Regions from separate parts of the Streptomyces sp. NPDC001903 genome, predicted to be linked through region 2. Evidence: riboswitches for the same ligand, from Rfam matches in the RefSeq annotation. Region 2 holds a riboswitch; the other holds the start of a gene.
What was found. A riboswitch is a leader RNA that binds a small molecule or an ion and turns the genes downstream of it on or off. The one in region 2 is predicted to bind glycine.

Region 1 (3,400 bases), on a different contig from region 2:
CCGCCGTAGTAGCGGCGGCCCGGGTAGCCCTCGGCGTACTTGTTGGTCAGGACCGAGCCCTGGGCCTCCATGACGGCGACCGGAGCGAAGTTCTCCGACGCGATCATTTCCAGGGTGGACTGCTGGCGGGCGAGCTCGGCGTCGACGGCGGCGGCGACGTCGGGGTCGAGCTCGTGCAGGGGGGTGTTGAGAACAGACATCAGGAACCCCTGGGGTGTCAGTTGTCGGAGTGGGTGAGCGCGGCGTACTCCTCGGCGGAGAGCAGGTCGGCCGGCTCCTCCGCGATGCGCACCTTGAACAGCCAGCCGCCCTCGAACGGAGCGGTGTTCACGAGCGCCGGGTCGTCCACGACGTCCTGGTTGGCCTCGACGACCTCGCCGGTGACGGGGGAGTACAGGTCGCTGACGGACTTGGTCGACTCCAGCTCGCCGCAGGTCTCGCCCGCGGTCACCGTGTCGCCGACGGCGGGGAGCTGGGCGTAGACGACGTCACCGAGCGCGTTGGCCGCGAACTCCGTGATGCCGACCGTCGCGACGCCGTCCTCGGCGTCCGACAGCCACTCGTGCTCCTTGCTGTAACGCAGCTGCTGGGGGTTGCTCATGACCTGATTCTCCTGGATGCGGGGGAGTGCGAACGAACAGTGGTCTTGCGGACTGAGACGGCCGGTACGGCGCCGGTAGGGCGTACGGGCGCTACTTCTGCCGCTTGTAGAACGGCAGGGCGACGACCTCGTACGGCTCATGCGTACCGCGAATGTCCACGCCGACGCCGGAGGTGCCGGGCGCGGCGTGTGCCGCGTCCACGTACGCCATCGCGATCGGCTTGCCCAGCGTCGGGGACGGGGCGCCGGAGGTGACCTCGCCGACGACCTGCCCGTCGGCCACGACGGGGAAGCCGGCGCGCGGGACGCGGCGGCCCTCGGCGATCAGGCCGACCAGCTTGCGGGGCGCCTTCGTGGCGGCGCGCTCGGCGGCGGCCTCCAGAGCGGCGCGGCCCACGAAGTCGCCCTCCTTCTCGAACTTCACGACCCGGCCCAGCCCCGCGTCGAACGGGGTCAGGGCGGTGGTCAGCTCGTGCCCGTACAGCGGCATGCCCGCCTCCAGGCGCAGCGTGTCCCGGCAGGACAGGCCGGCCGGGACCAGGCCGACGCCCTCGCCGGCCTTGGTCAGCGCCTGCCACAGCTCGACGGCGTGCTCGGGGGCGACGAACAGCTCGAAGCCGTCCTCGCCCGTGTAGCCCGTACGCGCGATCAGCGCGGGCACGCCCGCGACCGTGCCCGGCAGGCCGGCGTAGTACTTCAGCCCGTCCAGGTCGGCGTCGGTGAGGGAGGCGAGGATGCCGGGGGACTCCGGACCCTGGACGGCGATCAGCGCGTACGCGTCGCGGTCGTCGCGGACCTCGGTGTCGAAGCCGGCGGCGCGCTCCGTCAGGGCGTCCAGGACGACCTGGGCGTTGGAGGCGTTCGCGACGACCATGTACTCGGTCTCGCCCAGGCGGTAGACGATCAGGTCGTCGACGATCCCGCCGTCCTCCTGGCAGATGTGCGTGTAGCGGGCGCGGCCGACGCCGACGGTGGAGATGTTGCCGACCAGCGCGTAGTCCAGGGCCTTGACGGCCTCCGGGCCGGTCAGGGTGATCTCGCCCATGTGGGACAGGTCGAACAGGCCGGCCTTGGTCCGGACGGCGTTGTGCTCGTCGCGCTCACTGCCGTACCGCAGGGGCATGTCCCAGCCCGCGAAATCGGTCATGGTCGCACCGAGCGAACGGTGCAGCGCGTCGAGGGCGGTCAGGCGGGGGGCAGTGCTCATGGGTGTGGCTCCCGGGTCCCAGGGCATGACATGACGAGGACGATCCTCCCCATCTGTCATCGGAACCTGAGAGGTTCGCCGAGAGTTCCCGGTCGGACCCGGGGAACGTCGACTTGCACCTTGGGTGGAGCGCACGCGGGTGCCGTCGCGGGGGACGGCGGCGCGGCTCGCTTTTCAGATCTGCCTCATCCACGCGGTACGGGGCCTGAGAGATTCAAGGGAGGTACTTGCTCCTTCGGCGCCCGGGCACGGCCTCACGGCGTGCCGGGACTCTCCCGCGCGGATTCAAGCGGCCGGTATGCAGTTGGTCCAGATGGCGCACATCATTGCACGCCGTCCGGGGGATCGGGGGTGCGGGCCCGAAAGAACGTACGGAAGAGGTGCGCGACGGGGATGACGGAACGGTGACGCATCCGGGATGCGGCCGGGATGCGCCGACCGGAACCGGGTGTGCCGGATTACCGTCTCTTTACACTCAGTGGGCATGGGGCCCCGCGGGGCCCGATTGGGGGAGGCGATCACTGTGCGGAGATTCGGAGTGCTGGCGTTGACCGGGACGGGGTCCGTGGACGGAGTGCCGACGGCGCGGCGGGCGTGCGCCGACGGCGCTCCCGTACGCGACCTGCGCGGCCGGGGCGCGCACGGCCCGCAGTGGCTCGGCTTCGCGGAAGGGGACATCGTCGTGGTGTCCGGCCTCCCGGGCGGCGGCAAGAGCACGCTGATCAAGCGGGCCGCGGAGGGCGGCGGCATCGACTCCCAGGACGTCCGCGAGCGCTGGGAGCGCCGGATGCCCGGGGCGCTGCCGTACGCGGTGTACCGGCCCGCGGTCCGCTTCGCGCACTACTGGGGGCTCTGGCGGACCCTGCGCTCCGGTGCCTCGGCGGTGGTCCACGACTGCGGGACGCAGTCCTGGGTGCGCCGCCTGCTGGCCACGGCCGCGCGGCGGCGGGGGCGCGCGCTCCACCTGCTGCTGCTGGACACGAGCCCGGAGGAGGCGCTGGCCGGGCAGGCGGCGCGCGGCCGCGGGGTGTCGGCGTACGCCTTCGCCCGCCACCGGGGAGCGGTCGCCCGGCTGCTGCGGGAAGCGGAATCGGGCCGACTCCCGGCGGGCTGCACCTCGGCGGTGCTGCTGGACCGCGGCTCGGCGGCCCGCGTGACCCGCATAGCCTTCCGGCGGCCGGTCGGGGCCCCCGGCCGCGGTGTCGGTTCGAGCCGTTAACCTCGGGCCGACAGCGTGGGGCGGAAACACAGCGGAGGCGTACATGCAGGGCGGCGGCTGGCCGGACAACGAGCTGGAGCAGGTGCTCGGGGCGGCGCTCGGGCAGACGGACGCCGGGGCCCGGATCGTCGAGGTGCTCGGGCGCAGCCGGGTCTGGGTACCCCTGCCCGGCGGTGGCGGCCCGGACGCGGCCGGTGGCCTCACGCTGCCCACCATGGAGATCAACGGGGCGCCGTACGTGCCCGTGTACAGCTCCGAGGCCCAGTTCCGCGCCTGCGTCGGCCCCGCCATGGACTTCGCCGTGGCCCCCGCCGTGGAGTTCGCCCGGGGCCTGCCCCCGCAGCTCGGCATCGCCGTAAACCCCGAGGGCGCC
Region 2 (3,400 bases):
GGCTGGACGACCGGCCGGTGGTCGCCGAGCGCGATGCGAAGTCCGTGTCGGTGGAGGACACCTTCGACGTGGACCTGCACGACCGGGTGCGGATCCGGACCGAGGTGCAGCGCCTCGCCGACCGGTGCGTGCAGCGGCTGCGGGGCTCGGGGCACTCGGGGCGCACGATCGTGCTGAAGGTGCGGCGCTACGACTTCTCGACCCTGACCCGCTCCGAGACGCTGCGGGGGCCCACCGACGACCCCGCGGTGGTGCGGGAGGCCGCGGCGCGGCTGCTGGAGGCGGTGGACACCACGGGCGGGGTCCGGCTGCTGGGGGTGGGCGTGACGGGCCTGGCGGACTACACCCAGGAGGACCTGTTCGCGCAGTCGATGGCGGCGGAGGCGGAGGCCGTCGCGGAGGGCGCGGCCGCCGAGCCCGGTGGTGTCCCGGAGAAAGGCGAGCCTGGAGGGCCTGGAGGGCCCGCCGAGGCCGCGGAGCCCGGGGGCCCGACCGGAGAGCCCGAGCCGGCCCCGGAGCGCCGCTGGGCGGCCGGGAGCGACGTACTGCACGCCGTGTACGGACCCGGGTGGGTACAGGGCAGCGGGGTCGGGAGGGTGACCGTGCGGTTCGAGCAGCCCGGATCTCCACCGGGCCGGGTGCGCACCTTCCGGGTGGACGACCCCGAGCTGGAGCCCTCCGATCCGCTGCCCCTCGTGGGGCAGGCCGGGGCGGACACCCCCTAGGGGGTGGGGTTGTCGTCCCCGTTCGCCAGGCGGCCGAAGTCCCGCTGGATGTCCGACGGCAGGGAGACGTCCAGCCCGTAGTGGTGGTAGAGCTGCAGCTCCTGCTCGGGGGAGAGGTGGCGGCCGACGCCGAAGTCCGGGGCGTCCTTGATGAGGGAGCGCTCGAAGGGGACCCGCAGGGTGTCGCCGACGACCTCGCTCGGCTCCAGCGGGACGAAGGCGTCCCGGCTGAACAGGCCCGTCCGGACGGCGGCCCATTCGGGCGCGCCCGTGGCATCGTCGAGGTAGACCTCGTCGACGGTGCCGATCTTGGTTCCGTTGCGGTCGAACGCCTTGCGGCCGATCAGGCTGCGCGGATCGATGTCGGTCTGCACGGTCCCTCCATATGGTCGCAACTCCTCCGTAATGACTACAGAAGGGCATTTCCGGAGTGCGGGCCACTCGAGGCAGGTGTCGGAACCTCGCTGGTAGGCTGGGTGACGGCTGTTGACCCTGTGCGGGAGAGTCCTCCGAGTGAGTACGACGGAGGCGCCGAAGGAGCAAATCCTCCCCGGAATCTCTCAGGCATACGTACCGCACGTGGTGAGGCCACTCTGGAAAGCAGGGGCGGGTACCGGGCGCGCAGTGCCGGTTCCCCTCCTCACCGACGGTGAAAGCCGGAATCCGCGGGCCATCCCCGCGACTCCGGTGAAGCTCTCAGGTTGAGATGACAGAGGGGGAGGCCGTCCGGGTGCCCGCGCCGTGGTGCCCCTCGCAGGTCGTACGACCCAGGAGGCCTCCGTACATGACCGCCAACCGTATTCCGCTCTCCCAGCTGGAGCGAGGCATCCCCTTCGAGCAGCGCCACATCGGCCCGGATGCCGAGGCGCAGGCGAAGATGCTCGCCCACGTGGGCTACGGCTCGCTGGACGAACTGACCGCCGCCGCGGTACCGGATGTGATCAAGAGCGCCGAGGCGCTGAACCTGCCCGAGGCGCGGACCGAGGCCGAGGTGCTGGCCGAGCTGCGTTCGCTCGCCGACCGCAACCAGGTCCTGACCTCGATGATCGGTCTCGGCTACTACGGGACCTTCACCCCGCCGGTGATCCTGCGCAACGTCATGGAGAACCCGGCCTGGTACACGGCGTACACCCCGTACCAGCCCGAGATCTCGCAGGGCCGCCTCGAGGCGCTCCTCAACTTCCAGACCGTCGTCGCCGACCTCACCGGCCTGCCGACCTCCGGCGCCTCCCTGCTCGACGAGGGCACCGCGGCCGCCGAGGCCATGACGCTGGCCCGCCGCGTCGGCAAGTCGAAGGGCAACATCTTCCTCGTCGACGCCGACGCGCTGCCGCAGACGATCGCCGTGATCGAGACCCGCGCCGAGCCGATCGGCATCGAGGTCGTCGTCGCCGACCTGTCCGAGGGCATCCCGGCCGAGGTCGCCGAGCGCGGCGTCTACGGTGTGCTCGTCCAGTACCCGGGCGCCTCCGGTGCCGTACGCGACATCAAGCCGCTCATCGACCAGGCGCACGGCCTCGGCGCGATCGTCGCCGTCTCCGCCGACCTGCTCGCGCTGACCCTGCTGACCTCCCCGGGCGCGCTCGGCGCGGACATCGCCGTCGGCACCACCCAGCGCTTCGGCGTCCCGATGGGCTTCGGCGGCCCGCACGCCGGCTACATGGCCGTCCAGGACAAGCACGCCCGCTCGCTGCCCGGCCGCCTCGTCGGCGTCTCCGTGGACGCGGACGGCAACAAGGCGTACCGCCTGGCGCTGCAGACCCGTGAGCAGCACATCCGCCGCGAGAAGGCCACCAGCAACATCTGCACCGCGCAGGTGCTGCTCGCCGTCATGGCCGGCATGTACGCCGTCTACCACGGCCCCGACGGCCTGCGGACGATCGCCCGCCGTACGCACCGCTACGCGGCCCTGCTCGCGGCCGGTCTGAAGGCCGGCGGGGTCGAGATCGTGCACGGCTCGTACTTCGACACCGTCACCGCCCGGGTGCCCGGCAAGGCCGCCGAGGTCGTCGCCGCCGCCCGCAAGGGCGGGGTCAACCTGTTCCAGGTCGACGCCGACCGCGTCTCCGTCTCCTGTGACGAGACCACGCTGCGCGCCGGCGTCGAGGCCGTCTGGGTCGCCTTCGGCGTCAGCGCCGACATCGAGGCGCTCGACGAGACCACCGAGGACGCGCTGCCCGAGGGCCTGCTGCGCTCGGACGACTACCTGGCGCACCCGGTCTTCCACCAGCACCGCAGCGAGACCGCGATGCTGCGCTACCTGCGCAAGCTGGCGGACAAGGACTACGCGCTGGACCGCGGCATGATCCCGCTGGGCTCCTGCACCATGAAGCTCAACGCGACCACCGAGATGGAGCCGGTCACCTGGCCCGAATTCGGCCAGCTGCACCCGTTCGCCCCGGTCGAGCAGGCCGAGGGGTACCTCACGCTCATCACCGAGCTGGAGGAACGTCTCTGCGAGGTCACCGGCTACGACAAGGTCTCCATCCAGCCGAACGCCGGATCCCAGGGTGAGCTCGCCGGCCTGCTGGCCGTCCGCGCCTACCACCGGGCGAACGGCGACGAGCAGCGCACCGTCTGCCTCATCCCGTCCTCCGCGCACGGCACCAACGCCGCCAGCGCCGTGATGGCCGGCATGAAGGTCGTCGTCGTCAAGACCGCCGACGACGGCGAGG

Region 1: another riboswitch for glycine. It lies ahead of gcvT (glycine cleavage system aminomethyltransferase GcvT); the one in region 2 lies ahead of gcvP (aminomethyl-transferring glycine dehydrogenase).

The regions. Positions count from the first base shown of each region.
Region 1 is NZ_JBIASZ010000001.1:616,624-620,023, forward strand. Features, by position in the region: gene glyA (serine hydroxymethyltransferase) at 1-200, opposite strand, end outside; gene gcvH (glycine cleavage system protein GcvH) at 218-601, opposite strand; gene gcvT (glycine cleavage system aminomethyltransferase GcvT) at 693-1,808, opposite strand; glycine riboswitch at 1,993-2,096, opposite strand; gene ACFYZS_RS02870 (AAA family ATPase) at 2,374-3,027, shown strand; gene ACFYZS_RS02875 (enhanced serine sensitivity protein SseB) at 3,071-3,400, shown strand, end outside.
Region 2 is NZ_JBIASZ010000013.1:9,684-13,083, forward strand. Features, by position in the region: gene ACFYZS_RS26255 (DNA polymerase IV) at 1-725, shown strand, start outside; gene ACFYZS_RS26260 (PRC-barrel domain-containing protein) at 722-1,099, opposite strand; glycine riboswitch at 1,213-1,311, shown strand; gene gcvP (aminomethyl-transferring glycine dehydrogenase) at 1,510-3,400, shown strand, end outside.